2 regions of the Variovorax sp. GW821-FHT06D12 genome follow, and region 2 is predicted to be linked to the other one. Evidence: predicted binding sites of a transcription regulator. Region 2 holds the regulator's gene; the other holds the start of a gene.
The links. The regulator NrdR, encoded in region 2, represses ribonucleotide reductase genes. The targets are predictions, from matches to a motif close to CACNANATNTNGTG.
Positions count from the first base shown of each region.

Region 1 (7,492 bases), on a different contig from region 2:
ACAGCCTCAACGCCCTGGGCGGCACGGCGCTGCCGATGGCCACGCTGGGCAGCGACGGCGCCGACTACGCCGAGCGCATGCGCACGCTGGGCATCAGCACGGAGTTCGTGCGTCAGCTCGACGACACCTTCACCGCGCAGGCGATGATCATGAACGACACGGACAACAACCAGATCACGGCGTTCCATCCCGGTGCGATGCAGCAGGCCCACATCACGAAGGTGGTGGCGCGCGAGGACATCAAGCTCGGCATCATCGCGCCCGATGGCCGCGAGGCGATGCTGCAGCACGCCGAGCAGTTCGCCGCCGCCGGCATTCCCTTCGTGTTCGATCCGGGCCAGGGCCTGCCGATGTTCGACGGTGACGCGCTGCGCCACTTCATCGAGCTCGCGAGCTGGGTCGTCGTCAACGACTACGAAGGCAAGATGCTGTCGCAGCGCACCGGCTGGAGCCTGGCCGAGATCTCGCAGCGCGTGCGCGGCCTCGTGGTCACGCTGGCTGCTGAGGGTTGCGAGGTGTGGACGAAGGGTGAACGCGAGCACGTGCCCGGTGTGACGCCGACGGCAGTCATCGAGCCCACGGGCTGCGGCGACGCGTGGCGCGGTGGCCTGCTGTACGGCCTGGAAAAGGAATGGCCGCTGGCGCGCTGCGCCGCGCTTGGCAACCGCATCGGTGCGCTCAAGATCGCGCAGCGCGGACCGCAGAACTACCAGATCGATCGCGCGACGCTCGACCTGTGATTCGCTGACGACCCGCCCACATCGCTTCGGCGACAGCGGGCGCCCATGAAAAAAGCCCGGCACCTTGCGGTGCCGGGCTTCGTGCCTTTCAAGGCCGCTGAGAATTCACTCAGGGCTTGCTGGCCGTCGGAAACGGCCAGGCTGCCTGGGGATTCAGCGTCGTTTGCGCCGCAGGGGCAGGCGCTACGGCAGCCTTCGCAGGCGCGGCGGCCTTCTTGGCAGCAGGCTTCTTGGCAGCAGCGGCAGGCTTGGCAGCGGGCTTTTTCGCGGCTTTCTTGGCCGCGGCCTTCTTGGCAGGGGCCTTCTTGGCGGCAGCCTTCTTCGCAGGGGCCTTCTTCGCAGCAGCCTTCTTGGCAGGCGCCTTCTTCGCTACGGCCTTCTTGGCAGGCGCCTTCTTGGCGGCGGCCTTCTTTGCCGGAGCCTTCTTGGCAGCGGCCTTCTTCGCCGGTGCAGCCTTCTTCGCTACGACCTTCTTGGCTGCAACCTTCTTGGCCGCGACCTTCTTTGCCGGAGCCTTCTTCGCTACGACCTTCTTGGCGACAGCCTTCTTTGCCGGAGCCTTCTTGGCCGCGACCTTCTTGGCCGGAGCCTTCTTCGCGGCGACAGCCTTCTTAGCCGGAGCCTTCTTTGCAGCGGCCTTCTTGGCCGGCGCTTTCTTTGCAGTTGCCATTTCTATTTCTCCTTGATCAAGTTGAAAAAATCAACCTATTGAAGCACTCCACGCGCGTTGGGAGCGTGAAGCGATTCATGGCGTTGGAATCTGAGCCCCAGCACCATGAACACCTGAGCCCTCGTCCATGCCGCGCTCTTTGGCGCAGTCGGTGGCAAGGGCAATTCTTGAATTCATGAATTGTTGTGTATCGAAAAATTCAATCCCAGGAGAGCGCACCACCCGACTGGTACTCGATCACGCGGGTTTCGAAAAAGTTGCGCTCTTTCTTCAGGTCAATCATTTCGCTCATCCAGGGGAACGGGTTTTCCTCGTTCGGGAAGAGCGTTTCGAGGCCGATCTGCTGCGCGCGCCGGTTGGCGATGTAGCGCAGGTAGCCCTTGAACATGGAGGCGTTCATGCCGAGCACGCCACGCGGCATGGTGTCTTCGGCGTATTTGTATTCGAGCTCGACGGCCTTCATGAAGAGGTCCTTGATCTCGGCCTTGAACTCCGCGGTCCACAGGCCAGGATTCTCGAGCTTGAGCTGGTTGATCAGGTCGATGCCGAAATTGCAGTGCATCGACTCGTCGCGCAGGATGTACTGGTACTGCTCGGCGGCGCCGGTCATCTTGTTCTGGCGGCCCAGCGCAAGGATCTGCGTGAAGCCGACGTAGAAGAAGAGACCTTCCATCAGGCAGGCGAACACGATGAGCGACTTGAGCAGCGTCTGGTCGGTCTCGTGCGTGCCGGTCTTGAAGTTCGGGTCGCTGATGGCGTCGATGAACGGGATCAGGAACTGGTCCTTCTCGCGGATCGACGGCACTTCGTTGTAGGCGTTGAAGATCTCGCTCTCGTCCAGGCCGAGCGACTCGACGATGTACTGGTACGCGTGCGTGTGGATCGCTTCCTCGAAGGCCTGGCGCAGCAGGAACTGGCGGCACTCGGGAGCCGTGATGTGGCGGTAGGTGCCCAGCACGATGTTGTTGGCGGCCAGCGAGTCGGCGGTCACGAAGAAGCCGAGGTTGCGCTTGACGATGCGGCGCTCGTCTTCGGTCAGGCCGTTCGGGTCTTTCCACAACGCGATGTCGCGCGTCATGTTCACCTCTTGCGGCATCCAGTGGTTGGCGCAGGTGGCGAGGTACTTTTCCCAGGCCCACTTGTACTTGAACGGCACCAGCTGGTTGACGTCGGTCTGGCCGTTGATGATCCGCTTGTCGGAAGCCTTGACGCGCTGGCCTGCAGCGGCGGCCACCGGTGCGGTGGCAGTGGCGGGTTGTGCAAGCGACGAAGTCGGAGCGGCGACCGCGCGGCCAGCGGAAAGACCGCCGGTCGATGCGTGGTGCTGCTGCAATCCTTGTTGCATATCCTTTGGTAAGGAGGGCTTGACTTCTTCGTCCCAGGTCAACATAGAAAAATCCAATGCGCAATTATCGGAGCAACGATGTGAGTTGCAAAGTGCTCGTTCACATCGTGCGCCATTTATGGGGTTGTTATGTTGCTCGCATGCATCGCGCGACGTCAGTCAATGCCTTGATTGATTGAACGTCGCGCGCTTTTCACTTGTGCGAGCACCTCGCTGATCGATCGAAGCGTCTTGTGTGTTGACGCTTCACTTGCACATCACTGGCAGGCTTCGCAGGTCGGATCGTCGACACCGCAGAACGCGATGTCGGTGGCGGGCATCGCGCTCATCTGTGCCTTCGCTGCAGCAGCGGCGGCTTCGAGTGCGCTCATGCCCGAGGGTGCGTCGTTGCCCGACGACACCGCGTTGAGACGGCCCGATTGCACCGTCGACTTTTCAGCGTGCGTCGCGCTCTGCGTGCGCAGGTAGTAGGTGGTCTTCAGGCCGCGCAGCCAGGCGAGCTTGTAGGTGTCGTCCAGCTTCTTGCCTGAGGCGCCGGCCATGTAGATGTTCAGCGACTGCGCCTGGTCGATCCACTTCTGGCGACGCGCGGCGGCTTCCACCAGCCACGTCGTCTCGACTTCGAACGCGGTGGCGTACAGCGCCTTCACGTCCTGCGGCACGCGGTCGATGGGACGCAGCGAACCGTCGAAGTGCTTCAGGTCCATGACCATCACGTCGTCCCACAGGCCCAGGCGCTTCAGGTCGCGCACCAGGTAGTGGTTGATCACGGTGAACTCGCCCGACAGGTTCGACTTGACCGACAGGTTGCCGAAGCAGGGTTCGATCGAGGCGTCCACGCCGATGATGTTCGAGATGGTCGCCGTGGGGGCGATGGCCACGCAGTTCGAATTGCGCATGCCGTCGGCCTTGATCTTGGCGCGCAGCGAATCCCAGTCGAGGGTGGCCGAGCGGTCCACTTCGACGTAGCCGCCGCGGGCCTTCTCGAGCAGGTCGAGCGAGTCGATCGGCAGGATGCCCTTGTCCCACAGCGAGCCCTTGTAGCTGGAGTACTTGCCGCGTTCCTTGGCCAGTTCGGTCGAGGCCCAGTAGGCGTGGTAGCAGATGGCTTCCATCGACTCGTCGGCGAACTGCACGGCTTCCTGCGAGGCGTAGGGAATGCGCAGTTCGTACAGCGCGTCCTGGAAGCCCATCAGGCCCAGGCCCACCGGGCGGTGGCGCAGGTTCGAGTCGCGCGCCTTCTTCACGGCGTAGTAGTTGATGTCGATCACGTTGTCGAGCATGCGCATCGCGGTCGAGATGGTGCGCTTGAGCTTTTCCTGGTCGACCTTGCCGTCCTTCAGGTGCTGCAGCAGGTTCACGGAACCCAGGTTGCACACGGCGGTTTCGGTGTCGCTGGTGTTCAGCGTGATCTCGGTGCACAGGTTCGACGAGTGCACCACGCCGGCGTGCTGCTGCGGCGAGCGCACGTTGCAGGCGTCCTTGAACGTGATCCAGGGGTGGCCGGTCTCGAACAGCATCGTGAGCATCTTGCGCCACAGGTCCGAGGCCTGGAGGGTGCGCGCGGGCTTGATCTCGCCGCGGGCGGCCTTCTCTTCGTAGGCGACATAGGCCTTCTCGAAGTCGGCGCCGAACAGGTCGTGCAGGTCAGGCACGTTGGAGGGCGAGAACAGCGTCCAGGTGCCCTTTTCCATCACGCGGCGCATGAACAGGTCGGGGATCCAGTTGGCGGTGTTCATGTCGTGCGTGCGGCGGCGGTCGTCGCCGGTGTTCTTGCGCAGCTCCAGGAACTCCTCGATGTCGAGGTGCCAGGTTTCCAGGTACGTGCAGACGGCGCCCTTGCGCTTGCCGCCCTGGTTCACGGCCACGGCCGTGTCGTTCACCACCTTCAGGAACGGCACCACGCCCTGCGATTCGCCGTTGGTGCCCTTGATGTGGCTGCCCAGTGCGCGCACGCGGGTCCAGTCGTTGCCCAGGCCGCCGGCGAACTTCGACAGCAGCGCGTTTTCCTTGATCGACTCGTAGATGCCGTCCAGGTCGTCGGGCACGGTGGTCAGGTAGCAGCTCGAGAGCTGCGAGCGCAGCGTGCCGGCGTTGAACAGGGTGGGCGTGCTCGACATGAAGTCGAACGACGACAGCACTTCGTAGAACTCGATGGCGCGGGCTTCGCGGTCGATTTCGTTCAGCGACAGGCCCATGGCCACGCGCATGAAGAACGCCTGCGGCAGCTCGATGCGGGTCTTGCGCACGTGCAGGAAGTAGCGGTCGTACAGGGTCTGCAGGCCCAGGTAGTCGAACTGGTTGTCGCGCTCGGCCTTCAGGGCGGCGCCCAGGCGGGGCAGGTCGTACTGCAGCAGCTTCTCGTCGAGCAGCTCGTTCTCGACGCCCTTCTTGATGAACTGCGGGAAGTAGTCGGCGTAGGCGGTGGCGCGCTCGACCGGCATCACTTCGCGGCCGATGATTTCCTTGAAGATCGTGTGCAGCAGCAGGCGCGCGGTGGCGAAGGTGTAGTCGGGGTCCTTCTCGATCAGCGTGCGGGCGGCCAGGATGGAGGCCTTGTAGACCTCGTCCAGCGGCACGCCGTCGTACAGGTTGCGCATCGTCTCGGCGACGATGGGGGCGGCGGTGATGCTGTCGCCCAGGCCCTGGCAGGCCGATTCGATCAGGCCCTTGAGCTCGTTCAGGTCCAGCGCCACGCGCTCGCCGTTGTCGAGCACGTGCAGTGCCGGTGCGGCGGGCACGTCCTGCTCGCCCTGCTTGGAGCGTTCCTGGGTGCGGCGTTCGCGGTACAGCACGTAGGCGCGCGCGATTTCATGGTGGCCGCCGCGCATCAGACCGAGCTCGACCTGGTCCTGCACGTCTTCGATGTGGAAGGTGCCGCCGCCCGGACGCGAGCGGACCATGGCGCGGATCACGCCTTGCGTCAGCGTGTCGACGGTCTCGCGCACGCTGGCGGAAGCCGCGCCCTGGGTGCCGTGCACCGCCAGGAAGGCCTTCATCATCGCGATGGCGATCTTGTTCGGTTCGAAGGGAACGACGGCGCCGTTGCGGCGGATGATCTGGTAGTGCGCGAGGTTCTGACCGGTGGGCGAGCCCGCAGTGTCTTGTTGCTGCTGCGGCGTCGCGGGGACGGCGCGGGGGGTCGACGGGGTGTTCAGTGCAGTTTGCATTCGCTTCCTCTCGGTTGTGCAATTCTTGTTGGTTGGCAAGGCCTCGCGGGCCTTGCGTCGGCGTTGTTGCCGAACGGGAAGACACTATATCTAGGGTGTCTGTGCCCTACAAGCCACTACAGGTAGTGTTTTCCTATGGACGCAACCCTTACAGGAATTGCGCCGCATCCAGCGCATCGCCAGCGATGCCGCGTGAATACTGGCCCATGGTGGCGCAACCCGCACGGGGCGCGGCTTGCAAGGCGATTTGGGCCTGCAGCCCGCATGGTTGCTACGTCGCGTGCCTGCGCTTGCGAGATTGCTGCGCTGCGAGAGCGGCGCATCGCGGGCCACGGAGCGATTGAAAAAATTAGCGCGCGACCACCTGCTCGGGAAACATCTGTGGATTCCAGCCGAGCTGTTCGCGCAGCAGGCGCCAGTCGAAACCGGCGCCGGGGTCCTGCTTGCGGCCGGGCGCGATGTGCTCGTGACCGGCGATGTGGGCGATGGCGTAGTGCTGCGCGAGCGCGGCGCAGAGGCTGGCCAGCGTCTCGTACTGCGCCTCCTCGAAGCGTTCGCCCTCGAGGCCTTCGAGCTCGATGCCGACGGAGTCGTCGTTGCAGTTGGTGCGCCCGCGCCACGACGACACGCCGGCATGCCAGGCGCGGTCCTCGCAGCTCACGAACTGCCAGAGCTCGCCGTTGCGCCGCACATAGAAATGCGAGGACACCTCGAGCCCGCGGATCGACTGGAAGTACGGGTGCGCGTCCCAGTCGAGCCGGTTGGTGAAGAGCTGCTGCACGGCGTCGCCGCCGTATTCGCCCGGCGGCAGGCTGATGGAGTGCAGCACGATCAGGTCGGTCTGCGCGCCGACGGGGCGCGGGCCGAAGTTGGGCGAGGGCAGGGCCTTGGCGAAGCGGTACCAGCCGGCGCGCCAAAGTCTGTCGTCGCCGGCCGGTGTCGTGGCGAGGTCGTCAGTCGTCGGCATGCGCCGTGGCACCGTCGTCGCCGTTGGGCGTGGAGATGCCCAGGCGCGCGATGCGGTAGCGGATCTGGCGCAGGCTCATGCCCAGCCGCGCGGCGGCGGCCGTGCGGTTGAAGCCGCTTTCGTGCAGCGCGCGCACGAGGATCTCGCGCTCCTGCTGGTCGAGCCAGGCTTGCAGGTCGGAGGGCAGCGGCGGCGGCGCGGGCTTGGGCTCGACGGCGGGCGCGGGGGCCGCAGCCACCGCAACGGCGGCTGGCGCTTCGGCGGATTCGTTGCGCTGCGCGGCCGGCATCGGCGTCATCGCGCCCATCAGGTCGATGTGCAGCTCGTCGCCGTCGTTCAGCGCCACGGCGCGGTGCAGCAGGTTCTCGAGCTCGCGCACGTTGCCGTCCAGCGGGTGCTGGGCCAGGCGCTGCAACAGCGCGTCGGACAGGCGCGGCACGGGCAGGCCGCCGTCCTGCGCGATGCGCGCGAGCAGCGCGGTGCACAGCGCGGGCAGGTCGTCGCGGCGCTCGCGCAGCGCGGGCACGGCGATCTCGATCACGTTGAGGCGGTAGAACAGGTCCTGCCGGAAGCGGCCGGCCAGCACCTCGGCGTGCAGGT
Region 1 covers NZ_JBWKRI010000005.1:343,121-350,612, reverse strand. Annotated here, with positions in the region: gene AC07SQ_RS17895 (carbohydrate kinase family protein) at 1-740, shown strand, start outside; gene AC07SQ_RS17890 (histone H1-like DNA-binding protein) at 850-1,410, opposite strand; gene AC07SQ_RS17885 (ribonucleotide-diphosphate reductase subunit beta) at 1,610-2,800, opposite strand; gene AC07SQ_RS17880 (ribonucleoside-diphosphate reductase subunit alpha) at 3,013-5,925, opposite strand; gene ampD (1,6-anhydro-N-acetylmuramyl-L-alanine amidase AmpD) at 6,275-6,892, opposite strand; gene AC07SQ_RS17870 (sigma-54-dependent transcriptional regulator) at 6,879-7,492, opposite strand, start outside.
Region 1: the regulator NrdR is predicted to act here: its motif matches at 6,008-6,021, upstream of AC07SQ_RS17880 (ribonucleoside-diphosphate reductase subunit alpha).

Region 2 (7,492 bases):
GTTGTCGACCGCCAGCGTGCCCAGGGTCAGCGCCCAGGGCTTGGTGTTGGCGCTATTCGGGCGCGCCGCGCCGGCGTCGGCCGGCTTGGGCGCCGCCACCTTGGCGCCGCCGGCCGGGGTCTTGAGCCAGCGCTCGAACATCCAGCGCTTCTCGTTGTCGCGCTCGACGCTCACCTTGGGGTTGGTCGCGGTGAACGACGCGATGTTCAGGGTGTGCCTGGTCATGTCGACCTCGGCGTCGACCAGCTCGAAGCGCCCGACGCTGGCCAGCGCGGTCTTTGCCTGGGTCAGCGCCAGGCCGTCGGCGGCCAAGCGGCGCGCCTTGAACTTCAGGTCGGGCTGGGCCCAGGACACGTCGATCTGGCCGCTGAGCTTGCCGTCGAGCGTGGGCTCCAGGCTCTGCGCCAGGTAGGGCGCGGCCAGCAACAGCGGCAGCGCCTCGACCTCGGTCTGCACGTCAGCGACCTTGTCGGTGGCGTTGCCCTTGAACTTCAGCGTGGCGCCCGCGACGGCGGTGCTGCCGTCGAACTGCGCGGGCTTTTCCATGGGCCAGGTGACGGCCGTGAGGTTGATGCCGAGGTCGGTGAGGTCGATGGCTGCGGCGGGCTTGACGGTTTCGTCGCGCCAGCCGACACGGCCGCCGTCGAGCGCGATCTTGTCGACCTGCACCTTGAGCTTGGGCTTCTCGGCGGCCGGATTGCCGCCCGGGGCGCTGGCGGCGGGCGCGGGCAGCGGCGCCGCCTTTTCGGCCGCGCCGGTCGCCGGGTCGGTGGCCATCAGGTTGAGCTGGCCGGCGGCGTCGCGCGCCACCACCAGCTGCGGCTTGGCCAGCGCGACCTCGCTCAGGTGGAACACCGACTCCAGCGGTCGCACGTCGGCCAGCGCCAGCTTGAGCGAGTCGAAGCTCAGCAGGTCGCGCCCGCGCGCGTCGCCCAGCTTGGCGCCATGGGCCTCGACCGTGCCCGTGATCTTCAGGCCGATGGTGTTGGTCTGCTGGAAATCGATCTTCAGGTCGGCATCCAGGCTGCCGGCCTGCAGCTTCGCGGGCAGGCCGCCGGGGATGTAGCCCAGGTAGGGCACGAGGTCGAGCCCCTTGAACTGCACGTGGGCGTCGGTCTTGCGGCTTTGCGCGAACGGGGTCGTGAAGGCGGCCGAGTCGAACTGGCTGCCGTTGAGCGCGAAGGCCAGCTTGGGCTCGGTCTTGATCTCGCGCTTGGAGGCGAGGTTGCTCAGGAACGGCACGTTCAGCATGAAGCCGCGCAGCTCGTGCCGGCGCTTGACGGTCTGGTCGTCGAAGTCGACCGCGCCGTCCTTGATCGAGATGTTGTAGATCGCGAAGCGCGCGGGCTCGGCCTTCGGATCGGGCGGCGGGCCCGAGGCCAGCTTGGCCAGAATGTCGTCGATGTCGTACTTGCCGTCGGCCAGGTGCGTGAGCAGCACCGCGGGCGCCTCGACCGTCACCGCGTCGATCACGGGCGCCAGGCGGAACAGCGATTGCAATTCAGCGTCGGCATAGATGCGCTTGATGGCCACCTGCGGCTGCTTGCCGTCGGCGGTGGCGATGCGCAGGTCATTCAGTGCGAGCTCGAGCGTCCAGGGCTTGAAGTCGATCTTGCCGACGGTGACCTGCCGGCCCAGTTTCTCGCTCGCGATCTTCTGGAGTTGGCTCTTGGCGATCGGCGGCACCGCCAGCCACGCGATGGCCCACAGGGCCAACACCACCAGCAACGCGACGACCCCACGCCGCACCCATTTGTTCTGTTTGATCGAAGCAGCATCCATCCGCAGAAGTGTGCCGCAAACAGATGCCAACAAAGTCTGCGGAAACGTGAATGCGTTCCCTTTTGGCGAGGCGTTGTGATGCGAAGGCAATCACCGCCAGCGTGGATAGGCCGAAAGTGCGCGCCCCGAAAACAAGAAAGCCCGGTGAGTCGACGAAGTGTCTTGTCACCGGGCTTGATGGCGGGCTCAAAACCCATGCCATCGATTCGCGCGACCGGAAGTAATGGTTCCCGCCGTGCTGGCAGCAAGAGATTGCCGCCGTGGAGTCCTCCATCGTTCGAGTCCTTGACTTGCACCTCGGACTGCCTGACTTCGGAAAAACGCCTGAAACCTCAGGCCCGTCCAGATTAGGCGTCTCACCCTTCCTTTGCAAATCCCTTTTTCCAAGGGATTTCCCGTAGGCCCGCGCCCCCTGGAGCCCCCTCGAACGAGGGGATTCTTCAAGCACTTATTAACATATGAAACCAAATCCTTATGCTTGACCGTGTATTTAGCCACGATAGAATCCCGCCTGCCTTGCTGCCGGACGCAGCAGGGCCTTCCCTGAATCCGCTGCCGAATTCCACCGGCGTGATCAGGCCGCCGCGCTCCCTACCCCACACACCCTCCATGCGCGGAGCCTGATTCGTACATACCAATCCAAGCGCCGCTGCCTTCATCCACCGCCCTTTCAGGCGCTGCATGCCAGGTGCCGCACAGAAAGGAAAAAAGCGATGAGCAAGGCGTTTGATGCCACAGCCCGCGGGCTACGGACCTTCGTGTCCGATGTGGCAGACGGCTTTTTTGAAATCACCCACAACGGGTTTGCGTTGGTCGGCCTGGCCATCGTGTTCGCGGCCCTCGCCCTCGTGGCGCGCCCCGACCTGCGCAAGACCGGCGAGGAACAACTGATGGGCTGGCTGCAGTCGCGCAAGCCCGCGCCCGAACCCACCGACCTGGAACCGACCGCCATCGAGCGCACCACGGCCGCAAGCCCCGACGAGTTGCCCAAGCAGCAGGCGGCGGTGGCCTACTGGCTCAGCAAGAAGTACCGCGTCGCGGCCGAGCCGCTGAGCGTGCTGGTCTCCGAGGCCTACCAGATCGGCAAGCGCACCAAGCTCGACCCGACGCTGATCCTGGCCATCATGGCCATCGAGTCCAGCTTCAACCCGTTCGCGCAAAGCCACGTCGGCGCCCAGGGCCTGATGCAGGTCATGACCCGCGTTCACGGCGACAAGTACGAAAGCGCGGGCGGCACGCTCACCGCCTTCGACCCCGTGACCAACATGCGCGTCGGCGTGAAGGTGCTGCAGGAATGCATCGCCCGCGCCGGCTCGCTCGAAGGCGGCCTGCGCTACTACGTGGGCGCCGCCAACCTCGACGACGACGGCGGCTATGCCGCCAAGGTGCTGGCCGAACACGAGCGCCTGCGCCAGGTCGCCGCCGGCCGTGCGCCGTCGACGATGGTCGTGCCGCCGCCGACCACGGCGCGCGCACAGCCGATTCCGGTCGTGGCACCGGCCAAGCCTGCAGGCGAAGAGCCCGCCACCGGCAGCGAACCGGCCAAGGTCGCCCTGCTCTCCGCAGTTTCCTGAGGCCTTGCCGGCCCTCCCGGCCCGGATGCGTGCGGGCCTGCGCTACACTCGGCCTGTACGCGACTGGCGATAGGCGCAGCACCCTGAAAAAGGTGCCACGCGCTGACGTGGAATACCACTGGGAAGCGTGCCGCCTGGCCACAACAGGCGTTCAGCCGTTCGCCTGGGCAGCCCTTGTTTGGTTGAACAAGGACCTCGTCTTCAAAGGACTGCCATGTACCAACGCAATATCCTGGTCGAACAGACCGATCCCGAAATCTGGGCCGCGATTCAAGCCGAAAACGCGCGCCAGGAACATCACATCGAGCTGATCGCCAGCGAGAACTACGCCTCGCCGGCCGTCATGCAGGCCCAGGGCTCGCAGCTCACCAACAAGTACGCCGAAGGCTACCCGGGCAAGCGCTACTACGGCGGCTGCGAGCACGTCGACGTGGCCGAGCAACTGGCCATCGACCGCGTCAAGCAGATCTTCGGCGCCGACGCCGCCAACGTGCAGCCGCACTGCGGTGCCTCGGCCAACGAAGCCGTGATGCTCGCCTTCCTGAAGCCCGGCGACACCATCATGGGCATGAGCCTGGCCGAAGGCGGCCACCTGACCCACGGCATGCCGCTGAACATGAGCGGCAAGTGGTTCAACGTCGTGAGCTATGGCCTGGACGCCAACGAAGCCATCGACTACGACGCGATGGAACGCAAGGCGCACGAGCACATGCCCAAGCTGATCATCGCGGGCGCCTCGGCCTACTCGCTGCACATCGACTTCGAGCGTTTCGCCAAGGTCGCCAACGACGTCGGCGCGATCTTCATGGTCGACATCGCCCACTACGCCGGCCTCGTGGCCGCGGGCGTGTACCCCAACCCGGTGCCGCACGCCGACATCGTCACCTCGACCACGCACAAGAGCCTGCGCGGCCCGCGCGGCGGCATCATCCTGATGAAGTCGCAGCACGAGAAGGCGATCAACAGCGCCATCTTCCCCGGCCTGCAAGGCGGCCCGCTGATGCACGTGATCGCCGCCAAGGCCGTCGCGTTCAAGGAAGCCCTGACGCCCGAGTTCAAGGCCTACCAGCAACAGGTGGTCAAGAACGCCCAGATCGTGGCCGACACCCTCACCGCGCGCGGCCTGCGCATCGTGAGCGGACGCACCGAAAGCCACGTCATGCTGGTCGACCTGCGTTCGAAGGGCATCACCGGCAAGGAAGCCGAAGCCGTGCTGGGCGCCGCCCACATGACGATCAACAAGAACGCGATCCCCAACGACCCGGAAAAGCCGATGGTCACCAGCGGCGTGCGCATCGGCACCCCCGCCATGACCACGCGCGGCTTCAAGGACGAAGAGGCCCGCATCACGGCGAACCTGGTGGCCGACGTGCTCGAGAACCCGCGCGACGCGGCGAACATCGACGCGGTGCGCGCCAAGGTCCACGCCTTGACGAGCCGCTTCCCTGTCTACCGTTGATTTCGTAATCAGAAGAAGAGAAGCACTGGCCGCATGAAATGCCCTTTTTGCGGTCATCTCGAAACGCAGGTCGTCGAAACCCGCGTTTCGGAAGACGCCGACTTCGTCCGCAGGCGCCGCCAATGCAGCGCCTGCGACAAGCGCTTCACCACGTATGAGCGCCCCGACGTCAACTTCCCCGTCGTGGTCAAGAAGGACGGCAGCCGCGCCGACTTCGACTCGACCAAGGTGCGCGCCTCGATGATGCTGGCGCTGCGCAAGCGCCCCGTGAGCATCGAGCAGATCGACAACGCCCTGCTGCGCATCGAACAAAAGCTGCTGGCCAGTGGCCTGCGCGAAATCGATTCGACGAAGGTCGGCGAACTCGTGATGCGCGAACTCAAGAAACTCGACAAGGTCGCCTACGTGCGCTTTGCCTCGGTGTACCGCAGCTTCGAGGACGTGGACGAGTTCCGGCAGCTGCTGCGCGATATCTGACCTCCGAGAAGGCGTGAACGAACCCGGCATGTCCTCTTCCCAACACGACGCCTCCCACATCGCGACCGCTCTGCGGCTCGCCGCCTCCGCGATCCGCCTGACCGACCCGAACCCGCGCGTCGGCTGCGTGCTGTGCGACGCCGACGGCCGCGTGATCGGCCAGGGCCACACCCAACAAGCCGGCGGCCCGCATGCCGAGGTGATGGCGCTGCGCGACGCGCAGGCCCAAGGCCATTCGACTGCGGGCGCCACCGCCTACGTCACGCTCGAACCCTGCTCGCACCACGGCCGCACCGGCCCCTGCTGCGACGCACTGATCGCCGCCGGCGTACGCCGCGTCGTGGCCTCGCTCGCCGACCCGAACCCGCTGGTGGCGGGACAGGGCTTCGAGCGCCTGCGTGCGGCGGGCGTCGAGGTCGAAGTCGGGCCGGGCGCCGACGAATCCCGCGAACTCAACATCGGCTTCTTCAGCCGCATGATCCGCAAGCAGCCCTGGGTTCGAATGAAGATCGCCGCCTCGATCGACGGCCGCACCGGCCTGCACAACGGCGTGAGCCAGTGGATCACCGGCGAGGCCGCGCGCGCCGACGGCCACGCCTGGCGGGCCCGCACCGGTGCCGTGCTGACCGGCGTCGGCACGCTGCTCGAAGACAACCCGCGCCTGGACGTGCGCCTGGTCGACACGCCGCGCCAGCCCCACCTCGTGGTGGTCGATAGCCATCTCCAGACCTCGCCCGACGCTCACATTTTCATAGCTGGCCGCGCCGTCTGGATCTACGCCGCCAGCCGGCACAACGAAGAAAAGGCAGCCGCGCTCGAAGCCCGCGGCGCCACCATCACCTGCCTGCCCAACCTGCACGGCAAGGTCGACCTGCCCGCGATGCTCAAAGACCTCGCGGCGCGCGGCGTCAACGAACTGCACGTCGAATCGGGCCACAAGCTCAACGGCTCGCTGCTGCGCGAAGGCTGCGTGGACGAACTGTTGGTGTACCTGGCGCCCAAGCTGATCGGCAGCGGGCTCGACATCGCCAGCCACCTGCATGCCGAGGGCCCGCTCACCTCGCTGGCGGGTGCGCTGCCGCTCGAATTCAAGTCGGTCGACATGCTGGGGCCCGACCTGCGCATCGTCGCGCGCGTCGCCGGCCGCGACCGCTTCTGAGCCGCCGCCGACGCGGCGCGGCACATTCGCAGCCGCAAACCGGCCCTTCGGGCCGAAGACCCCTCGATGTCTGCGAAAATGTGGAAATGTTCACCGGAATCATCACCGGCGTGGGGCGCATCGCCGCCATCCACGACCTCGGCACCTCCTCCTCCTACGGCAAGCGACTCAGCATCGAGGTGCCCGACGGCTACCTCGACGACGTCGGGCTCGGCGACAGCATCGCGCTCAACGGCGCCTGCATGACGGTCACCACGCTCGCACCTGAACGCGGGCAATTCACCATCGACATTTCCGCGGAGTCCCTCGACAAGACGGCCGGCCTGACCGACGAGGGCAGCCGCATCAACCTCGAGAAGGCCCTGCGCGCGAGCGACCGCCTCGGCGGCCACATCGTCTCGGGCCACGTGGACGGCATCGGCCACGTGAGCTTCTTCGCGCCGGTCGGCGAAAGCTGGGAGCTGCGCGTGGTCGCACCGCCCGCGCTGGCGCGCTTCCTGGCCTACAAGGGCTCGATCACCATCAACGGCGTGAGCCTCACGGTCAACAGCGTGAGCGACATCGCCGAGGGTGCCGAGGTCAGCATCAACCTGATCCCGCACACCGTGGAAAACACCTCCCTCGGCGGCCTGAAGGCCGGCTCGAAGGTCAACCTCGAAATCGACACCGTGGCGCGCTACGTGGAGCGCATGCTTCAGGCCGGCATGCTCACACCCTCTCTGACGTCTTCCACGTCTCCCAAGGACACTTCGAAATGAACGCCTCCGTCACGCCGATCGGCGCCCCGCGCGCCGACCGTGCACCCGCACCGATCTCCCCGGTCGAAGACATCGTGGCCGAGCTGGCCGCCGGCCGCATGGTCATCCTCGTGGACGAGGAAGATCGCGAGAACGAAGGCGACATCGTCATCGCCGCCGACCACATCACCGCCGAATCCATCAACTTCATGGCCCGCCACGCGCGCGGCCTGATCTGCCTCACGCTCTCGCGCGAGATGTGCGAGCGGCTGCAGCTGCCGCCGATGGTCCAGCGCAACGGCGC
Region 2 covers NZ_JBWKRI010000008.1:269,204-276,695, reverse strand. Annotated here, with positions in the region: gene AC07SQ_RS24365 (DUF748 domain-containing protein) at 1-1,782, opposite strand, end outside; gene AC07SQ_RS24360 (lytic transglycosylase domain-containing protein) at 2,496-3,356, shown strand; ZMP/ZTP riboswitch at 3,406-3,532, shown strand; gene glyA (serine hydroxymethyltransferase) at 3,571-4,815, shown strand; gene nrdR (transcriptional regulator NrdR) at 4,849-5,292, shown strand; gene ribD (bifunctional diaminohydroxyphosphoribosylaminopyrimidine deaminase/5-amino-6-(5-phosphoribosylamino)uracil reductase RibD) at 5,321-6,451, shown strand; gene AC07SQ_RS24340 (riboflavin synthase) at 6,538-7,209, shown strand; gene ribBA (bifunctional 3,4-dihydroxy-2-butanone-4-phosphate synthase/GTP cyclohydrolase II) at 7,206-7,492, shown strand, end outside.